4 regions of the Cytobacillus sp. Hm23 genome follow, and region 1 is predicted to be linked to each of the others. Evidence: riboswitches for the same ligand, from Rfam matches in the RefSeq annotation. Region 1 holds a riboswitch; each other region holds the start of a gene.

What was found. Region 1 has a riboswitch for S-adenosylmethionine ahead of mtnK (S-methyl-5-thioribose kinase). Riboswitches for the same ligand answer to the same signal wherever they lie in the genome.
Region 2: it holds a riboswitch for S-adenosylmethionine, as region 1 does, so the genes downstream of both, metK (methionine adenosyltransferase) here and mtnK (S-methyl-5-thioribose kinase) in region 1, are expected to answer to the same signal.
Region 3: it holds a riboswitch for S-adenosylmethionine, as region 1 does, so the genes downstream of both, ACSVDA_RS13290 (methionine biosynthesis PLP-dependent protein) here and mtnK (S-methyl-5-thioribose kinase) in region 1, are expected to answer to the same signal.
Region 4: it holds a riboswitch for S-adenosylmethionine, as region 1 does, so the genes downstream of both, ACSVDA_RS02725 (methionine ABC transporter ATP-binding protein) here and mtnK (S-methyl-5-thioribose kinase) in region 1, are expected to answer to the same signal.

The regions. Positions count from the first base shown of each region.
Region 1 is NZ_JBPXRQ010000004.1:115,532-121,127, forward strand. It holds gene ACSVDA_RS04095 (methylthioribulose 1-phosphate dehydratase) at 455-1,087, opposite strand; SAM riboswitch class I at 1,382-1,544, shown strand; gene mtnK (S-methyl-5-thioribose kinase) at 1,637-2,836, shown strand; gene mtnA (S-methyl-5-thioribose-1-phosphate isomerase) at 2,833-3,840, shown strand; gene ACSVDA_RS04110 (beta-1,3-glucanase family protein) at 3,891-5,596, opposite strand, start outside.
Region 2 is NZ_JBPXRQ010000010.1:123,145-128,740, reverse strand. It holds gene ACSVDA_RS08585 (ABC transporter substrate-binding protein) at 1-178, opposite strand, end outside; gene ACSVDA_RS08580 (alpha/beta hydrolase family protein) at 568-1,356, shown strand; gene ACSVDA_RS08575 (DUF2584 domain-containing protein) at 1,410-1,652, shown strand; gene pckA (phosphoenolpyruvate carboxykinase (ATP)) at 1,887-3,482, opposite strand; SAM riboswitch class I at 3,718-3,864, shown strand; gene metK (methionine adenosyltransferase) at 4,029-5,237, shown strand; gene ACSVDA_RS08560 (hypothetical protein) at 5,430-5,596, opposite strand, start outside.
Region 3 is NZ_JBPXRQ010000018.1:23,631-29,226, reverse strand. It holds gene ACSVDA_RS13300 (response regulator transcription factor) at 1-204, opposite strand, end outside; gene ACSVDA_RS13295 (sensor histidine kinase) at 207-1,130, opposite strand; SAM riboswitch class I at 1,595-1,713, shown strand; gene ACSVDA_RS13290 (methionine biosynthesis PLP-dependent protein) at 1,869-2,993, shown strand; gene metC (cystathionine beta-lyase) at 2,986-4,170, shown strand; gene ACSVDA_RS13280 (bifunctional homocysteine S-methyltransferase/methylenetetrahydrofolate reductase) at 4,167-5,596, shown strand, end outside.
Region 4 is NZ_JBPXRQ010000003.1:34,261-39,856, forward strand. It holds gene ACSVDA_RS02715 (MetQ/NlpA family ABC transporter substrate-binding protein) at 1-221, opposite strand, end outside; gene ACSVDA_RS02720 (methionine ABC transporter permease) at 234-902, opposite strand; gene ACSVDA_RS02725 (methionine ABC transporter ATP-binding protein) at 895-1,920, opposite strand; SAM riboswitch class I at 2,363-2,471, opposite strand; gene ACSVDA_RS02730 (O-acetylhomoserine aminocarboxypropyltransferase/cysteine synthase family protein) at 2,626-3,930, opposite strand; gene ACSVDA_RS02735 (SCP2 sterol-binding domain-containing protein) at 3,923-4,279, opposite strand; gene ACSVDA_RS02740 (hypothetical protein) at 4,289-4,456, opposite strand; gene ACSVDA_RS02745 (thioredoxin family protein) at 5,001-5,306, opposite strand; gene ACSVDA_RS02750 (toprim domain-containing protein) at 5,321-5,596, opposite strand, start outside.

The DNA.
Region 1 (5,596 bases):
TAGAAATTAGTTCCTGTTTCTGTGCTTTTTTGTCCTGTATTTTGAACATGCATATATGCTAATGCAATTATTATATATGATAGTCTAAATTACGACAAGAAACACAACATATAAAACACATCTTTTAAAGAAAAAACTAGCAAATTGTAAGATAAAAACCTTCCATTAAATCTTTTACTACGGATGTTTTCGCAAAGATAGTTGTTTTTTCGTACGAATAAATTTAAACATCATTTCTTCAGAACAATGATGCCTAACATATAAAAACACTTTTTTATTGGTACTAATTTGTTATCAATAACAGTAAAGTTTACAAAGCCTTTATAAAAGGTTTACATTTGAGTAAAACCATCTTTCTCTTCTAGTATAGGAACTATAACAACAAAGTTTATGAAAATAGCCTTTACTATCTATACGAACATATACGTGAAAGGTTTCAACAAATTTAATATACTTATGATAATATTTTTACATCTCTTTTTAATTGCAGTAGTTTTAGATGGTAACTAAACAAAAATTCGTAGGCTTCTAGTAATTTTTTTGCTTCAAATACGCTTCTTCCCCACACAGTAATACCATGATTTCTTATGAGTACAGCACCTTTGTCAGATGTAACGTAAGTACTAAATGAATCTGCTAACAACTGGATATATGCATAATTTCTTATAATCGGTATTGTAATTTCTGCATCTTCTTCCCATTCATCGAATGCTTTGATCATTTCTTGCCCATGAAAACTCACTTGTCCTTGATCTCCATATAGTTCTGATATAACATTATTATCTACCGTATGGATGTGTATACAACAGACTGCATTTGATTGTTTATACACTGTGAGATGAAGTGGAGTTTCTGCCGAAGGATGTAATTTGGTACTACTCGTAGGGTGTCCTTGTTCATCTACTAATAAAAAATCATCCTTTGTACGCTGCCGTTTGTCCTTTCCACTTACCGAAATGAGAAATGTTAACGGTGAATCACTTGCTTTGATTGAGAGATTGCCACTCGTTGCATAAAACCAATCTCTCGAACCTAATTCATCCTTTAAGCTAGCTAATTCATCCCATTTTTCTTGAAAAACGGTCATTTTATCACCTCGAAATATTTATCATTTAAATTATGACTTCTTTTTCTCATTCATATCATTCGTGTTATTTATTGTAAAATCCTGCTCATAGCATCGTTTAATACTTTAACAATTAGTGACAATTAAATGTTCAATTTTAAATATAATTCAATTTATTAAAACTACACTTAAGTTTCATATATATTTTAAACATTTGAAAAAGTTATTGACAAAGAAAATCACGTATTGTTATGATACTTTTCATACAAACAAATTTATGGATCGTAATCACACACGTAAATTTTATAAGTTAGTCTCTTATCAAGAGTTGGCTGAGGGATTTGGCCCTATGAAGCCCAGCAACCGACCGTAATACCATCATGAGGATGGGGCGTGTAAGCTAACGCCAGAACTTCTAAGTTCTTCAAAGGCACGGTGCTAATTCCAACAGAAAGCAAGACTTTCTGAAAGATAAGGGGTAGAAGTTCGTTCTTCAAGCCTCTTTCGTTTAATAAGAAAGAGGCTTTTTCTAGTTAACATTTACAAAATAACGCTTTTTTGGAGGTATTTATGAGTTCAAATCAAAGTACTTATCAACCGCTAACGGAAACAAGTGCAATTTCTTTAGCCCAAAGGTTAACACTTTTTCAAGAGCAATCATTGTTAACATGTAAAGAAATTGGAGATGGAAACTTAAACCTTGTCTTTCGAATAGTCGATGAGCGTAACAACAAAGGAATCATAATAAAGCAGGCATTACCCTATGCAAAAGTTATTGGTGAAAGCTGGCCGCTTACACTAAAGCGCGCAACAATTGAAAGCCATGCGCTACTTACCTTTGCAAGCTATTGTCCTGAGCATATTCCAAAGGTTTACTATACCGATGACAAGTTGGCAGTTACTGTGATGGAAGATTTATCTCATCTAGACATCGTGAGAAAAGGGGTCATCAATAAAAAATTATATCCATCTCTCTCAACCCATATCGGTACTTTTTTAGCAACAACATTATTTTTTACTTCTGATTATGCTTTAGGACCGGAAAAGAAAAAGCAACTACAGAAACAGTTTGTCAATCCCGAGCTGTGCAGAATAACAGAGGATCTCATCTTTACCGACCCTTTCTTTAATCATGACACAAACAACTATGAAAAAGAATTACAAGAAAATATTCAAACTATTTGGAATGACTCTTTCTTAAAGCTTGAAGTCGCAAAATTAAAAAAAATATTTTTAACGCAAGGTGATGGTATTATTCATGGAGATTTGCACACTGGAAGTATCATTGCTAATGAAGAAGAGACGAAGATTATTGATACTGAATTTGCCTTCTGTGGACCTATGGGGTTTGATATTGGCTTATTTTTCGCAAACCTTATTTTACAAATTTTATCTCGAAAAGATAATGAAAGAAGCTACTTATACAATTGTATTGAAGGTACATGGGACACTTTCACCACTACCTTTGTTAAACTATGGAAAAATCATAGCATTGAGTCCTTCGCGGAGGTTGAAGGTTTCGTTGAGCACATTTTAACACAAGCATATGCAGACGCAATTGGCTTTGCTGGATGTGAAATTATCCGCCGTACGATTGGCTTAGCACATGTGGAGGATTTAGATCGCATTACTCCTCATGAGAGAAAGATTCAAGTTAAGTCGACTGCTCTACAAGTCGGTAGAACACTTATTGTAAATCGCCACAGTCTTACACATGCTTCAGAAATTCAAGATGTTATTCAACATACTGAAAGGAGATTTGTAAGATGAAGCAAGTCTCAAATCTTCCTTTATCGGTAGAATGGAAAGACCATTTCATCAGAATATTAGACCAACAAAAGCTCCCACTTGATACAGTTTTTATAAATTTAACTACACTAGAAGACGTTTATCATGCTATTGCTTCGCTAAAAGTTAGAGGTGCACCTGCAATTGGCATCGTGGCAGCTTTTGGATTAGTGCTAGCTGCTAAAAGCTATCATGTACATAGCCTAGTAGATTTCAGAACTAGGCTTGGGAAAGATCGTGACTATTTAGTAAGTTCAAGACCAACAGCTGTTAATCTAAGTTGGGCTTTAGACCGACTCATTTATTCCATTAAACAAGCGACGACAGTTGATGAAGCAATCACAATATTAACTGGTGAGGCAATCAAAATTCAGCTCGAAGATGAAAGTGCTTGTCGTGAAATTGGTGAGCATGCACTCAAATTATTAGGTGCAAAGCGCCGTATCTTAACAATTTGTAATGCAGGTTCTATCGCTACAGCTAGATACGGTACAGCACTTGCTCCGTTTCATCTAGGCAAGGAGCGTGGAATTGACTTTTCCGTGTTCGTGATGGAAACTCGACCTGTTTTACAAGGTGCAAGGTTAACAACTTGGGAATTAACTCAGACAGGAATTGATGTTACTCTCATCACCGATAATATGGCTGCACATACTATATTGTCAAAAAAAGTAGAAGCAATAATCGTAGGAGCCGATAGGATTGCTCAAAACGGTGATACAGCAAATAAGATAGGAACGTTAGGTTTGGCAATTTTTGCGAAACACTTCAACATCCCGTTTTACGTCGCTGCACCACAATCAACATTTGATGATTCAATAATGAACGGAATAGACATAAAAATAGAAGAACGTGATCATGAAGAAGTTACACATATTGATGGAAAAAAAGTCACACCGAACGGCATAAATATCTACAACCCTGCTTTTGATATTACGCCTAACGATCTTATCACTGCATTCATTACCGAAAAAGGCATCAAATAAGGGGTCAGATCTCCACTGCTTTACACAGTGGAGATCTGACCCCTTTCAATTTACCAGCCTACACCAATAATTAGTGCTTCTGGATTAGGATGTTCTAAAAGCGTGCTGTAATTTCTTACATCATCATAAGCAAAGCCGTATGCTAAACCGTCAATGCTGTAATCATGCCAGAATTTAGCATAGAAGTTAGCTGTATCGTTTTGATAGAAGAAATCTGAATTCCCCCAATTAACAGGGTCGTACATAATACCTCTATTTAATGCGGCACAAACTTGAGCTTCCACTACTTTCTCATCTGGACTTCCTGTATCCATCGGCCCTGAACACTCAAAAACTTCAAGTGTCGATGGTTTTTCTGTAATATATAAATTGTAAGGACCACCGTTTTTCGAAAAGACGAAGTTATCTCCTTCAACACGTCCACTAAATGTTCCTGCTTCTGCAGTAAAGGTTAATTCATTCGTTCTATAATAGTCCCAAACTTCATTCACGTAGTTATCAAAATAGTTTTCATATGTTCCTCCTGGCTTAAATTGACCTTTACCTGGAGCAACGATTCTATATGGTTCTTCAACTAATGATTGGAATTCCGCTGGCATTTCATTTTTATATGCACTAAATAACTCGTCACGCGTGTATGTTTCACCTACGATTTTATCATACCCATCAGAACCTAGTAATCTATTCGTAATTGGGAAACTAAATTGGTCTACTCGAGTAGAGTTTCCGTGATAACCCCATTGGTCAATTGTGAACTCAATCCATTCGAAATAAATATCTTGGTTAGGATCTGTTGGATTATTTAAATCTGGACCTGCAAATCCTACTCTACCATCCGCCGCTTGATTTAACTTAATATACATTGGACTTCCTAAACTAATAAACATCCTTCCAGAGTCAATTTCTGGCATTGATGTCCAGTCTACTTCGCTCATTTTATAAAAGTAGTTTGGATAGTTTTGACCGTTTTTCGTCAAGTGACCTGGTGCATCATTGTCACTTATTTTACTTTCTATCAAATTCCCATCTTTATCTACATGACTAAGCTGCCCAGTAGCTTTATTGTATCCAAGAATAGCCCAGTAAATTTCATCATCAGAATACTGTCCACCAGTATTATTTTGTAATTGGAATGTCATCACACCATTTCCAGTAGGAATAGTTCCAGGTTCTGGTGTTGGTGTTGGCTCTGGATTCGGAGTTGGTTCTGTTGGTGTAACTGAGTTTTTAGTAAATTCAACCCAATTTAAGTTTCCGATACCTTCAGCAGCACCTTTAAATACAAAATATACATCATGTGTACCTGTGACATTATTGATAGTGGCAGTGTTTGTAACCCAATTTTGCCATCCGCCAGTATTTTGAATAGCTACTGTTCCAACTAAAGTTCCATTTACGCTATCTAACCTTACTTCAATTGTTCCACCTGCTGATTGACTAGCTACTCTAGCTTCAATCCCTTTTGCGCCATCGGTACCAAAATTAACATTGTTAAATGCTATATAATCGCCGTTGTCTGTCCAACCTACATTTTTCCCACTACCTAAATCAGTTGTATCTTCTGTTTGAATACCTTGCATTGAATCAAAGTCTTCTGCTTGTATTTTCTCAAAAGCATTGATAGAACTTGGATTCGTTGGTTCAGTTGGTTCAGTTGGTTCAGTTGGTTCTGGCTCTGGCGTTGGTTCAGAAGGTTCTGTCACAACTCCAGTTGAAGTAAGTACCATGTCATCGATACGAACAATTTTTGCAGTCC
Region 2 (5,596 bases), on a different contig from region 1:
CTTCCAGCCCTTCCTTTTCAAAGAACCCTTCAGAAAATGCAACATACTGTGGGGCAAAAAATATTGAATGGGTTACTTCAGCAACACGTAATTTTTGTATTTGTTGTTCATTACACCCAGACAATGGTATGAAGATTAGAAATGCTACAAGAAATATAAAGCTAATTTTTTTCTTCATCGCCAGTTCCTCCTATATACTTTTCTAAGCTAAGATAGTTTATGAAGCACCATTCGAAAAGGTGAACGCCTATGAATATCACTTCAATACTTACACTGTTTGAATGTAGAGTAGTTGACATGTGAAAATAGTATGTAGAGAATTTAACATAGAAGCTCATAATAACTTTAGTTACTTATTTTGATTGTTTCCCCAGGGATTGTTGTTTTTCGCCCTAAGAGATAAATTGTTCTACAACTATCCTTCTTGTTATCATCGTAAATCTCAATTAACCTAGATGTTCAGAATTAGTAACAATCGTTGCTTAATTAATACATTGTGTGTATCACAGCATAAACAACATAAATACTCTGCCACGCTATATTCTGAAGTAGAAGGAGGAGATCAGCTTGGAATGTAGAGATGGACATATTATTGAAAGACAACGGTTACCTTCGCCTAATCCAAATATTCTTTTATATGAATTAACATATTTAAGTAACGATTTGAAAGTAAAGGGATTATTAGCCGAACCGAAAAACGTAGGTAAGCATGATGGTTTTTTATATTTAAGAGGCGGAATAAAAAATGTTGGTAAAGTTCGTGTTGGGCGCATCGTCCAATTTGCTTCAGAAGGTTTTGTAGTGATGGCGCCTTTTTACCGTGGGAATCAAGGCGGAGAAGGTAATGAAGACTTTGCTGGTAATGATAGGCATGATGCCGTTGCAAGTTACCGAGTACTAGAGCAGCTTGATAGCGTTCATGAAGATAGGATTCATGTGTTTGGTTTTTCACGTGGAGGTGTCATGGCACTTTTCACAGGGATTATAGAACACAATGTAAAATCAGTTGTAACTTGGGGTGGTGTTTCTGATATGACACTTACATATAACGAGAGAATTGATCTACGACGCATGCTTAAAAGAGTTATTGGAGGAACACCTAATAAATATCCAAATAGATACAAAATACGTACACCTCTTTATATGCTAGAACAATTACATGCACCTATTTTAATTATCCATGGTAAAAACGATAGCAATGTGACCATACAACATGCATATAGACTTGAACATAGACTGAAAGAGCTTAATAAAAGCGTAACTACATGGTATTTTGACGAATATACTCATTACTTTCCTCCTGCTGAAAATAGAAAAATTGTAAAAAGACTTACTGAGTGGATGAAAAATCAATAAACACCATGATAAAATAGTCATAAAAGGATAACTATGTTAAAGGAGCGTTTAAAATGGGTATGCCTCTTGAATTAAATACAATGATTGTTACGAAGGGAAAAGAAAAAAGGTTAGGAGAAAATATTTTCACTCTAGAAAAAACAGGTTACCGTCTATATCCACTCGATATCCCGTTAGAGGTAAAGAGAACTATAGGGGGAGATCTAAGTGGAGAAGGGGTAATTGATAAGGTGGAATTAGAAAATAATAAAACTGTGATCACTTACCGACTGATTTCTTTACATTCAACAAACTAAGGGATTGGGATACTTTATCCGGCAAAATCAAAGCCTTTTTACATTTTGAGGTTGATGTACAACATATAACAGTAAGAATACAGCAATCCTAGTCGAATGATTACAATAATACTAACCTTAGTAAAGAGTAAAAGGGTCAGACCCATTTCTATTGATGGGGTCAGACCCTTTATTGTTATCATTATTCTAAGTATCGTGCATGATGAAAGTGAAATTAGAGTAGTAAGTAATTAGTTAGTTAGCTATTAATGGAGGTCCACCTAATTGTCCTATCTTCTCATCAATATTATTAAACTTTTTGAAGTTTTCCTGGAATTTTGCTGCTAGTTCAGTTGCTTTATCAACGTATTCTTGTTTGTTTGCCCATGTTTTTATTGGCTGTAGTACATCATCAGGTACACCAGGAACATGTAATGGTATTTTTAAACCAAATATACGTTCTTTTATTGTTTCAACGTTGGTTAATTCTCCTTCTAAAGCAGAACGTACCATTGAACGAGTAAATTCAAGCTTCATTCGGTTACCTACACCATATTCTCCACCAGTCCAGCCCGTATTCACAAGATATACTTGAGCACCATGTTCATCAATCTTATCACCTAACATTTTTGCATACCGAGTTGCTGGCAATGGTAAGAATGGTGAACCAAAGCAAGTTGAAAATGTAGCTTGTGGAGAAGTGATTCCTCGTTCTGTTCCAGCAAGCTTACTCGTATATCCACTTAGAAAATGGTACATTGCTTGTTCCTTCGATAGTTTACTAATAGGAGGTAAAACACCGAAGGCATCAGCTGTTAAAAAAATGATCGTATTAGGATGACTTGCAATGCTAGGAAAAATGATATTATCGATTGCCTGTATAGGGTAAGCAGCTCGAGTGTTTTCTGTAAGAGAAGAATTGTCATAATCAGGATTTCTTGAGCAATCATCAACGATGACATTTTCTAGTACTGAACCGAATCGAATAGCATCGTAAATTTGTGGTTCTTTCTCTCGGGATAAGTTTATACACTTGGCGTAACAGCCACCCTCTATATTAAACACTCCATTTGCTGACCATCCATGTTCATCGTCCCCTATTAACCGTCTGTTCGCATCGGCTGAAAGGGTTGTTTTACCCGTTCCTGACAACCCGAAGAATAAAGCGACATCTCCTTCTTGACCAATATTGGCTGAACAATGCATGGATAAAATCTCTTTTTCAGGGAGAACATAGTTCATAACAGAAAATATGGATTTTTTCATCTCGCCTGCATACTCTGTTCCACCTATGAGCACTGTGCGTTTTTCAAATGAAATAATAATAAATGTTTCCGATCTCGTTCCATCAATTGCAGGATCTGCTTTGAAATTTGGTGCAGAAATGACAGTGAAGTCAGCGATATGCGATTGTAATTCCTCCTCAGTAGGACGAATAAATAGCTGATGTGCAAATAAATTGTGCCATGCATATTCATTAATCACTTGAATAGGAAGTTGATATTTTTTATCAGCACCTGCGAACCCATTAAATACATAAATTTCATCTTTGTTAGCTAAATAATCGAGTACTTTATTATATAGATTGTCAAAAGATTCCTGTGAAATAGGCTGATTTACTGTTCCCCAATCTATTTTACCTTTTGTAGATGGTTCATCTACAATATATTTATCTTTAGGTGATCGTCCAGTATATTTTCCTGTTGTAGATAGTATGGCACCTGAAGAAGTTAAAGTGCCTTCTTTTCTATTTAACACACTTTCAACGAGAGTAGGGACGGATAAATTGTGTAATGTATTTTTACGAGCTAGTAAACTTGATAATTCGCATGATACACTAACAGAATTCATGATCAAAACCTTCCTTTACGTTTTAATAATGTCGTTAACAATTCATAACTTAAAAATAGTATAACACATTAACTCAAATAGTCTATACTATTTATAATTATTTTATACTGGATTCAACATAATCGTACCATTCTTTGTAAAAGATACATAACGAAAATTTAATGAACAATTCAGCTCTTAACTATGTTGACATGTAACTGTTTACTACGTTAATATATTGTGTTGAACGGATACTCTCTTATCCCGAGCTGGTGGAGGGACAGGCCCTATGAAGCCCAGCAACCATCACTATATTTTTCAGATTATGAGAAAATAATCTGCTTTGTTCTTAATGTGATAAGGTGCTAACCTGGTGCAAGGCACTTGTCTTGAACGATAAGAGTGAAAGGCGTGAATCGAGTATGTCAAACCTTTCCTCATGATTTGTAGGAGAGGTTTTATTTATTTCCAGTAAAAAGTTTGAAATTTTGGAAAGTAATATGGGAATGAGTTCCGTTTCAAAATATAACTATATGAAGTGGTTGCTTCATAAAGGAGGATAAAGCTATGACAAAAAAACGTCACTTATTTACTTCTGAATCTGTAACTGAAGGTCACCCTGATAAAATTTGTGACCAAATATCAGATTCCATTCTTGATGCTATCTTAACAAATGATCCTAACGCTCGTGTTGCATGCGAAACGACCGTGACAACAGGGATGGCCTTGGTTGCTGGGGAAATTACTACATCGACGTATGTTGATATTCCTAAGATCGTACGTGAAACTGTACGGAGCATTGGCTACACACGTGCAAAATATGGTTTTGATTCAGAAACCTGTGCGGTATTAACATCTATTGATGAGCAGTCTCCTGACATTGCAATGGGTGTTGATCAAGCACTTGAAGCTCGTGAAGGGTCAATGACAGATGAAGAGATAGATGCGATAGGAGCTGGTGACCAGGGCTTAATGTTCGGATATGCTTGTAATGAAACAAAAGAATTAATGCCGTTACCAATCTCATTAGCTCATAAATTAGCACAACGCTTAACAAAGGTAAGAAAAGAAGAAATTCTTCCATACTTACGACCTGATGGTAAGACCCAAGTAACTGTTGAGTATGATGAAAATGATAAACCTGTTCGCATAGATACGATTGTAATTTCTACTCAACATCACCCTGAGATCACATTAGAACAAATTCAACGAAATATTAAGGAGCATGTTATAAACCATGTTGTTCCTAAAGAATTGATTGATGCTGATACAAAATACTTTATAAATCCTACAGGTCGATTTGTAATAGGTGGCCCACAAGGAGACGCTGGATTAACAGGGCGCAAAATAATTGTTGATACGTATGGAGGATATGCCCGTCACGGTGGGGGAGCATTCTCTGGTAAGGATCCTACAAAAGTTGATCGATCAGCTGCATATGCTGCACGTTATGTTGCCAAGAATTTGGTGGCAGCTGGCTTAGCTGATAAGTTGGAAGTTCAGTTAGCGTATGCAATCGGCGTTGCACAGCCTGTATCCATTTCAGTTAATACATTCGAAACAGGTAAGGTTGCTGATGAAGTGTTAGTTGACCTCATTCGTAATAATTTTGATTTACGTCCAGCAGGGATTATAAATATGCTTGACTTACGACGTCCAATTTATAAGCAAACAGCAGCATATGGTCATTTTGGACGCACTGATGTTGATCTTACGTGGGAACGTACTGATAAAGCAGAAGTGTTAAAAGAACAAGCATTATCTCGAAGTAATTAATAAAGGTTGTTTTTGCATTGATTGTTGCTTTTCATATTAAGGAATCATTATTGCTGTTCTATTTTAATGATAATAGCTACAAAATATACGAAAATTACCTTAATAAATAACTAGGGCATATCCCACATACAACATATTCTGTATGTGAGATATGCCCTTACTATGAATGACAATATTTTTTATAGGTAATAACTAAGATGGACTCTTAACTTCTGCCACATTAGGAAATATCGTTTTAACACTATCAGCAAAAGGACAGTAGTATACGAATATCTCATAGCCATTAATATCTATTATTCGTTTGCCAAAAGGAAACAAAGACAAGTTCTGAATTTCAAGTTCTAGGTTAGGAAAATTTT
Region 3 (5,596 bases), on a different contig from region 1:
TATTCTAGTAGCTTCGAGACCATTCATTTGGGGCATTCGTATATCCATTACAACAACGTCAACCAAATGCTTCTCCAATTGTTCAATTGCCTCATGACCATTTCCAGCTTGAGCCACTACGTGAAATTGTTCTTCTTGTTCAATCATCATGACAAGTCCCTGCCTAACAATTGCTTGGTCTTCTACTACAATAATGTTATACATATTTATATAACCTCCTTTACAAATACAGGAAATGATCCGTTAACAACAAAATGAGACTCTGTTTGATTGAAGTTTATATCCCCATTTAGCTCTTCAACACGTTTTCGCATGTTACTTAGTCCAAATCCAATAGTAAAAGATTTGGTTTTAAAAATCTTATTCGTTACTTCAAAATAAAGATCTCCAACAGCTGACTTACCAATTGTTACAAATACTTCACGAGATTGTGCATGGCGCATTGCATTTGTTAGTGCCTCTTGTATAACTCTATATAAAGTAACGCTTTGTTGATTAGATAAGCTCACAGATAAAGCTCCTTGCTTTGTCGTAAAATGCACGAGTATATGACTCTCTGATTCTAACTTTCTAATTAATTGAAGCACTGACGACAGACCTTCAAATTCTTCATCTTTAAGTGTTTTAACCGCATGCCTCGTTTCTTCTAAACTTTCACGAACAAGCTCTTTCAAAATTCCATATTCCTGTCGTTTTTCTTTCATCGAAAGCATTTCGATTTGCATGAGCAGTGCTGTTAATTTATGACCGACAGAATCATGAATCTCACGAGCAATTCCTGTTCTTTCTTCTAATCGTGCTGCCCGTTCATTTCGTAAACTAATGCGTTTTAGATTTCGATATTCACCTAAAAGCTCCTCATACATGTCTTGTTTATAATTGGTCTCCGTCATTTTATTATTTAACAAAATGCTCAAATAATAAAAAAATATGAGTATAACAACCAATTCAACATTTATAGCATTAGTAAAAATCAGCAGCATACCCATTAAACCTATACTAACGGCTGAAAATAGTTGATATTGCTTTTGCGATAATAATGAAATAGCATCTAATGTTATATACAAAAATAGTAATTTACTAAATGTATTTTCGTCTTGAATAAACAAAACACTCGAAACAAACAACATGCAAAGAAGCAGAGTATAGAATATTAGCTTTTTTTTAACAATAGGAATGAAAAAGAAACAGACGAACGACAAAGCACAAACCAAAATGGATATGTACCACCTTGTTGAATGAGATACTTCTACATAGAGAAACCCTCCCCACAAAGCTGAAAAAGTAGTCAACCTTATTAAAAAGGTTTTCATATTAACACACCACCTGCATACAATTTACCTAATTATTTTCTGTAGTTTTTATCCTTGTTGAACATATTATATATTGATCATACCATTTTTTAACTTATAAAAAAATTCTAAAAATATCTTGCAAAACAGTCAAATCTATTGTAAATTTATATGCAATCAATATTTAATACATTAACTCATTCAACTTAAAAATGAATCAGGTGGTAAATGTAGCCCACGTGATCCGATAGCTCCTTCTTTTAGAGGTAGGAGTCTTAAAAACTAAGATAAATAAACAATTCATCTTATCAAGAGAGGTGGAGGGACTGGCCCTTTGAAACCTCAGCAACCAGCCAAATTTATGGTCAGGTGCTAAATCCAGCAAGCGAAATGTATAAACTTTTCGCTTGGAAGATAAGGAGAGCTGATGATTAAACTCAAAGCCTTCTTATCAGAAGGCTTTTTTTATTACTCTTTTATAGATTTAAAAGCCCGTACTTAATGTTCTAAAACTACCACAAAACTTTACCACTTTAAACAAGTATAGAAAATCAATTGAAATGAGGAGGAATTTATATGACAAAAATAAATATCGAAACATCATGTGCACAAATTGGAAACAGAAGTGAAAATGTTACTGGGACGGTCAATCCACCTGTCTATTTGTCTACAGCCTACCGTCACACAGGTATAGGTGAGTCTACAGGGTATGATTACATTCGAACGGGTAATCCCACTCGACAAATTGTCGAACAGGCAATAGCACAGCTTGAGGAAGGTGATCAAGGCTTTGCTTGTAGTTCAGGTATGGCTGCGATTCAAACAGTTTTAGCTCTCTTTGAGCAGGGAGATGAGCTGATCGTTACACATGATTTGTACGGAGGAACATACAGGTTATTTGAAGAATCTTTTCGAAGAAATGGCTTTACTTTTCACTATGCTGATTTTAGTAACATAAATGCTGTAAAAGAATTAATAAATAGCAATACGAAAGCGTTATTTATAGAAACTCCAACAAATCCACTTATGCAAGAGGTTGATTTAAAAATTGCAGCAGAGGTTGCAAAGGAAAATGATTTGTTATTAATCGTGGACAATACATTTTATACTCCACTGCTACAAAAACCTATAACTCAAGGGGCAGACATTGTCATCCATAGCGCAACAAAATACTTGGGCGGTCATAACGATGTGCTAGCAGGGTTAATTGTTTCAAAAGGAGATGAGCTATCTGCTCAACTTGGTAATTACCATAACGCAATTGGTGCTGTGTTATCACCTTTCGATTCATGGTTACTCATCCGTGGAATGAAAACTCTCCATTTACGTCTAAAACAGCATGAAGAAAATGCAAAAAAAATTGCTTCATTTTTGAAAGCACATGAAGATATTGTAGAAATCTATTATCCACAGCGTGGTGGCATGTTGTCGTTTAAAATCCGAGATGAAAAGTGGGTTAATCCATTTTTACAAAACTTACGCCTTATCACTTTCGCTGAAAGCCTTGGTGGGGTTGAAAGCTTCATCACCTATCCAGCTACACAAACACATGCAGATATACCTGAAGAAATAAGAGTTGCAAACGGAATTTGCAATCGTTTATTAAGATTCTCAATTGGTATCGAGAATGCTGATGATCTCATAGATGACCTTACATCAGCATTAAAAGCGGCTAAGGAAGGGGTGAACACATATGTCTAATTCATTTTCTGATCAAACTAAGCTACTTCATAATAAGCATAAAGTAGATCCTCATACAGGTGCAGTAAGTGTTGCGATTCAGCATGCATCAACATTTCATCAAGCTGATTTAGAGAATTTTTCAAAATATGACTATAGTCGTTCTGGTAATCCCACCCGTGAAGCTTTAGAAGAGACGATAGCTGAATTAGAAAATGGTGTGAGAGGTTTCGCTTTTTCCTCTGGTATGGCTGCCATATCAAGTGCTTTTATGCTGTTATCAAAAGGTGATCATGTCCTCATAAGCGAGGATGTGTATGGTGGAACATTTCGGGTTGTAACAGAGGTACTAACAAAGTTCGGCATCGATCACACATTTGTTGACATGACGAACCTACAGGAAGTTGAAAACTCTATTCAAACAAATACGAAGGTAATATATATTGAGACACCGTCAAACCCTTTACTTAAAGTGACTAATATTAGAGCGATTGTCACATTAGCTAAAAAACAAGGTTGCCTCACATTTTTAGACAATACGTTTATGACTCCAATTTTACAGCGACCATTGGATTTAGGTATAGATATCGTTTTGCATAGTGCAACAAAGTTCATATCAGGACATAGTGATGTCATCGCGGGGCTAGCCGTTGTCAAAGATGAGCAGTTAGCCACCCAACTTGCCTTTATTCAAAACGCGTTCGGTGCGGTCCTTGGGGTTCAAGATGCTTGGCTCGTCTTACGGGGCATAAAAACATTGCACGTGCGCATGACACAATCTTCGCAAAGTGCATTACAGCTTGCACAATTTTTACAACGACACCCTAAAGTTGAGGAGGTTTACTACCCTGGTTTAACTGACCATGAAGGATATTCCCTTCAACAAGAGCAGTCTACTAGCCCAGGTGCTGTATTATCTTTTAAGTTAAAGGATGCGGAAAGTGTACGTACTGTTTCAAAGTATATAAAAATACCAGTATTCGCCGTTAGCTTAGGTGCTGTTGAATCCATTCTATCCTATCCAGCAAAAATGTCGCATGCAGCTATGCCAGCTCAAGAAAGAAATAAAAGAGGAATCACTGACGGACTTTTGCGACTATCTGTTGGTCTTGAAAATCCTCTTGATCTTATAGCAGATTTCTCACAAGCATTAGATCAACTTCCAACACATCATTCAGAGTATAAGGTGAGCCTATGAAACTACTAGAACGTTTAAAAAATGACATTTTAATTGCTGATGGTGCGATGGGGACACTCCTCTATTCATACGGTGTCGACTATTGTTTTGAGGAACTTAACCTCACTCAACCAAATCGAATCCAACAAGTACATGAAGCATATATTCAAGCAGGAGCTAATGTTATCCAAACTAATACGTATGGAGCAAATCGTGTTAAATTAGCTAGATACGACCTTGAAAATAAAGTAAAAGAAATTAATAAAGCTGCAGTTCAAATAGCAAAGCGTTCCATCGGGAAAAGTGACGAGCATTATACATTAGGAACAATAGGTGGAATTCGTGGTGTAAGGAAAAGTATTGCCGAACTTGAGGAAATTAAAGAGGCTTTTATTGAACAGCTTGATGCACTGTTAGAAGCAAATGTTGATGGAATCTTACTAGAGACCTATTATGACATAGAAGAACTATACACCGTACTGCAAGAAGTAAGGAAAAGAACAACTAAACCAGTCATTGCCCAAGTGTCTATGCATGAAGTTGGTGTACTACAAGATGGTACCCCATTACATGAAGCATTTTCAAAGCTCGAGCAACTTGGAGCAAATGTGATTGGAACAAACTGCCGACTCGGTCCTTATCATACGATTAAGTCACTTGAGCAAGTTCCTTTGCCTAACAATGCTTACCTTTCTGCCTATCCTAATGCAAGTTTACCAGACTTAGTTGATGGAAGGCTGATCTATGAATCTGATGCTGAATATTTTGCAGACGCTGCTATTAGCATGCGCGAGCAAGGAGTTAGATTGTTAGGTGGTTGTTGCGGAACGACACCAAAGCATATTGAGGCGATGAGGAAAGCATTAAATGGTTTAACTCCAATTGATGAAAAACGTGTAAAAGAACGTAAACCAATTTCAGTCAGTAAGCCTACCGTTACTGCTGAACCCCATTTACACGAAATGGTACAATCTAAACGCACAGTCATTGTTGAGCTTGATTCACCGAAACATTTGGATACAGATACATTTTTCAAAGGTGCACAAGCACTTCAACAGGCTGGGGTTGATGTGATTACCTTAGCAGATAACTCTCTAGCAACTCCACGCATAAGTAATGTTGCAGTTGCTTCAATTTTAAAAGAAAAATATAATATACGCCCTCTCGTTCATATTACTTGTCGTGATCGAAATATCATAGGCCTTCAATCACATATTATGGGCATTCATACACTTGGTATTAATCAAGTATTGGCTGTTACTGGTGATCCGACTAAGGTTGGTAATTTTCCTGGTGCTACTTCAGTATATGATGTTTCATCATTTGAATTAATACAAATGATCAAACAATTTAACAACGGGCAGTCAATCTCAGGAACGTCATTAAAATTACAGACGAACTTCGGCGTTTCAGCTGCCTTTAATCCAAATGTCCGTCACTTAGAACC
Region 4 (5,596 bases), on a different contig from region 1:
TCTATAACTAAATCAATTCCCTTGTCAGCTAATATCGGTTGTACTTGTTCTAAAATCTCCGCATGCGGTACATTCGAAGCTCCAACTACTAATTGCTTGTTCTCTTCTGAAGATTGATTAGTTTGACTCTTTTCTGATGAGCTTTCTTTTTCACTTGTTCCACATGCTGCCAAAGCAAAAACTACGAGTAATGTACTTACGATTGCAAATATTTTTTTCATGATGATCTTCTCCTATCTTTTGTCTATTTTTGATGTTATAAAATCTCCAATGTATTGGAGGATAAACACTATAATAAGAATAAAAATGGTTGCTACAACAACAACATCGGTATGACGACGAGAAAAACCTTCTAAATAAGCCAAATTCCCAAGTCCTCCCGCACCGATAATTCCAGCCATGGCAGTATAACCAACTAGAGCAATTGCTGTCACTGTAATTCCTGATATGAGTGCAGGAAGTGCTTCAGGTAGCAGCACCTTGAAAACGATTGTTCTTGTTTTCGCCCCCATAGACCGTGCCGCCTCAATAACACCTTTATCAATCTCTCGCAATGCAATTTCTACCATTCTTGCATAGAAAGGTGCTGCTCCAATTACAAGAGCAGGTAAAGCGGCATTTGCTCCTCTAATTGTCCCAAGCATGAATTTTGTTAATGGAATTAATAAAATGATTAAAATTATGAATGGTATTGAACGAAAAATGTTTACAAAACTGCTGATGATTGTATTAATCAGCTTATGTTCCAATAGGTTGTCCTTCGATGTTAAAAAAAGTAAGAGCCCTAATATAACACCAAAAACAAATGTTGCAATCACCGATGTTACAGTCATATATAGCGTTTCAAATGTTGCTTCCCACATTTTTTCCCAATTAACATTTACAAATAATTGACTAACCATGCTGTATCACCTCCACTGCCACATGTTTTTCCTTTATATATGTGATCGAGCGGTTTATCTCTTCAGCGGTTCCTGTCATATGAATAAACAATGTGCCGTATGCACCGTGCTGTGTATGCGAGATCTTTCCTTGTATAATATTGATGCCAATTTTAAACTGACGGATTAATTCTGCTATTAAAGGTTGTTCAGCATCATCCCCAACAAACAACAGCTTAATAACTTTGCCTTCAGGGTAGCTTTCTAAAATATGCTCAATTGTTTCTGTCGCTTCTTCTGGTTCTGTAATTTGCTTAACAAACTTCTTAGTTATTGAAGCTTTCGGTTGCTGAAACACCGATAAAACTTCACCTTGTTCAACAATGCTGCCATTTTCCATTACAGCTACACGATGACAGATTTTACGAATCACATGCATTTCATGAGTGATTAACACAATTGTGAGACCTAGCTTTTTATTAATATCCACAAGCAGTTCAAGAATTGAGTCTGTTGTTTGTGGATCAAGTGCTGAAGTTGCTTCATCACATAACAATACCTTCGGGCGATTTGCTAAAGCGCGAGCTATTCCAACACGCTGCTTTTGGCCACCACTTAGTTGTGAAGGATACGCATTTTCTCTTCCCTCCAACCCTACGAGCTTGATTAGCTCATCCACCCTCTTCAAGCGTTCTTTTTTACGAATGCCAGCAATTTCTAATGGAAATGATATATTCTCCCGTACAGTTCTTGACCAAAGCAAATTAAAATGCTGAAAGATCATACTAATTTCTTGTCGTGATTTACGTAATTCATCGCCTTTAATAGAGTTCATATTATAATTATTGATCGTAATCGTTCCTTCTGTTGCTGCTTCAAGCTGGTTTAACAAACGAATGAGTGTACTTTTCCCTGCACCACTGTAACCAATAATGCCAAATATTTCACCCTTAGCAATATTCACATTGACATTATCTACAGCAACTACTTCTCCTTCTTGAGATTGATATATTTTTTTTACCCCAGATAGTTTTATCAAAAGGCTCACCTACTTCCTTAATCATATTATCCGTATATGATTAGTATGTTTTATGTTGCAACCTAAACGATCTGCCAAATTTAGCTCTTCTAGCAGCTAGATAGTCGTTTTATCCATTATCATTGTTTTATCAAAGGCTCTTTTCGTAAAATTTATTTCTATCGTTAACAATTTAGCAACTATAGTTGTTGTTTATTTTCAAAAGATTAGATGGCATGAACTATAGTTGTATATTTGTTTACTTCTTCATACGAACTACAACAATCATTATGAAAACAGCATGTGTAAAAGATAAGATATTACGAATACCAAATGAGTACATGTTTATATTTTTGTACGAACAGCAACATTTAATGCGTAATCAACCTAATAGAATAGCTCAACAACAAAATTAAAAAGCCTTTCCGCACATATGAGCAGAAAGGCTTAATTATATTCCTTTCTCTCATCTATCAAAGCATACGCTTCGTGTGAATTGGCACCATTTCAACTTCACCGTTGATGGTTGCCGGGCTTCATAGGGCACATCCCTCCACCTCTCTTGATAAGAGTATATATCAATGTTTTACTTATTCATTTTTAAAATTACATTTCAAAATTAATCTCTTTTAAAAAGTATAGTTGTGATTCTATCACGCTCATTTATATGTGTCAATGAATATCTTTATGGAATTTACATCCAAAACACATATCAATTCACCCTAATTATTTATTTTGAGTTAGTCCTGTCGCTGTCTCTATTGCTTGCTCTAAGTCTTCTAATAGGTCGTCAATATTCTCAATTCCAACTGACAATCTTATCAAATCTTCTGTTACACCTGAAGATTTTAAGCCCTCGGTACTTAATTGTTGATGTGTTGTACTTGCTGGATGGATAATCAAGCTTTTAGCGTCACCTACGTTTGCTACATGCGACCATAGCTTCACATGATTAATTACTTTAGCGCCTGCTTCTCTCCCTCCTTTAATGCCGAACACAACGATGGACCCACTACCTTTTGGTAAATATTTTTTAGCAAGTTCTTTTGCAGGATGATCTTTATGGTCAGGATACAAAACCCACTCTACAGCAGGGTGTTTCGCTAAATATTCAACGACTTTCCTGGCATTATTAATATGTTCTTTCATCCGTACATGTAATGTTTCTAGGCCAAGGTTAAATTGATAAGCATTAAATGGACTTAATGAAGCACCTAAATCTCTTAATAATTGCACCCTAGCTTTGACGATATATGCACTTTCTCCAAGTGCTTCTGCGTATATAAGATTATTGTAGCTAGGGTCAGGGGTTATAAAGTCTGGGAACTTCTCAGAATTCCAATTGAATTTGCCTCCATCAACGATTATTCCCCCTAAAGTCGTTCCATTTCCTAAAAGCCACTTTGTAGCAGAATGAATGACAATATCAGCACCATAGTCAATCGGTCTACATAGATAAGGAGTAGCAAATGTATTATCAATGATTAGCGGAATTCCAGCTTCGTGAGCTATTGAAGCAATCTTCTCAATATCTAATACGTGTAAGCTTGGATTACCAATTGTTTCAGCAAATATCGCTTTTGTTTTAGAAGAAATGGCCTTTGCAAAATTTTTAGGTTTGGAAGGGTCAACGAAGTGAGTTGTGATACCATATTTCGGCAAAGTATTAGCTAATAGATTATACGTTCCACCATATAAAGTAGATGCTGCAACAATTTCATCATTTGCTCCTGCTAGATTAAGAATCGCAGTCGTTATAGCAGCCATTCCACTTGATAATGCTAACCCACCAATTCCACCTTCTAACAATGCTACTCTTTCCTCCAAAACAGTTACAGTAGGGTTGTGTATTCTTGAGTAAATATATCCTTCTTCTTGGAGTGAGAATAAATTAGCAGCATGGCTCGTATCCTTGAACCTGAATGCATTTGATTGATAGATTGGTACTGCTCTTGCACCTGTCACCGGATCAGCTTCTAATCCTCCATGGACACTCAATGTTTCTAAACGATAATCTTTCTCATTACGCATTTTTTTCTTCCCCTTCTCCTTTAATATTCAAAGCAAATAATGATTCTAGCAAAAGAATGTATCTGAATTTCCCTTCGGAAATGATACTTTGTCGATTTATCAATTTTTGTAACTTTTCTTTACCAGATAACAATTCGTAAAACTGCTGGGGTTCAGCACCTAATGAAACGTCTGCATGACTTTGTTGCCATTTGCTCAACTCCATTCCCCGTGCTGTTAACACAACTTGGACTTTCTCTTTATTACATTCAAAATTAACAATGATTGCATGGTTAGGTAGAAGTAGGTTTAAGTGTGAATTTTGAACGAACCTATTATTAAACTCGTTAAGAAGTATATTAAGTTCCATACATTTTAGTTACGATAAACATATGACCTGTTGTTCTACATGTGTATAGAAGTGCTTCACCGATTCATACAACCTAGTACAAACAACAAGTAATATATTTTCGATAACATCTCCCTCCCCTCGTTCCTTTGGATTATAAGAAAATGTGCAAATGTTGAGATCACCTTCTACAAGCATCGGAACCGCTCCATATAAAGGAAACTATTCAATTTAGTTAACGTGTTAATTATCTAAATTGAATAGGCTCTTTAGCTGGACAGCCAAAAGAGTCAAATACAATTACATCCTCTATCAACTGAACCTTAGCAATTGAGGTCACGTTTTTTCTTATAGACACGTGAAACAACACGTAACGCTAAACATTTTGTAAACGCTTAAGGCTAACGAAATATTTTTATTATTTTAAAATTTTCGATATTTCAAAGCAAACTCCTTCAAGAAATTAAAAGTAATGATGAGCTATCTCTTTCTGGACGTTCACTCCCTCAACGAACTTCGGGTTTCCCACAACGGAATATGTTTTTTTGAAATTGCCGGAGGAGTATGGAAGCTGACCTAGATAAAAGGCCATCATCTTCCCTAACAAGCGCTAGAGCCACCTGAGGCGTATTTTCCCTTCATATAATTAAATAAGTGACCTCAAGGAAAATGGCTCTAAAGCCTGTAAATAAGAATAACCTTCTCACCACCATTACTATACTTTTTTAATAGAGAACAAATGTTAATCTAGGTCCTTTAAGTGCTTATATAATACGTCTACAGATTGAAAAGCATAGATTCGCTTAATGACCATATTATTTTTAAATATGAGCAAGCACGGTACACTTTGAATTTCGTACCGTTCTGCCAGGTCAGGAACATAGTTTACGTCCACTTTACCAAACTCTATTAAAGGTACAATTTCTTTTACAACACTAAGCATTCGTTCTGCTAATTGACACGTTCCACAAAGTGGCGTAAAGAAATATACTCCTTTTAAACCTGAAGCTTGTAAAACCTTGTTTATTTGGTCTGTCCATTGCTGCATAATGCTTAAACCCCTTATAAAAATTGTCTTTTCACATTAAAATTTGCACGAAATAAAACTGCTGCAATATGTTGTAACGGAGCAGCTGCAACTTCACGATACACTTTATCAATATAAATATGTTGCGCTTCAGGAAACTCTCTTTTAAATTGCATACGGAGCTTATTGCCAGCTTCATCAGCATCAACAAGAATAAATACATCTTGATGAAATGTTGAATCAATAATTTCATCTAATTTAGTTACACTTAGCGTCCCATTTGTACAGATGATTTCTATTGGTTCATTTAA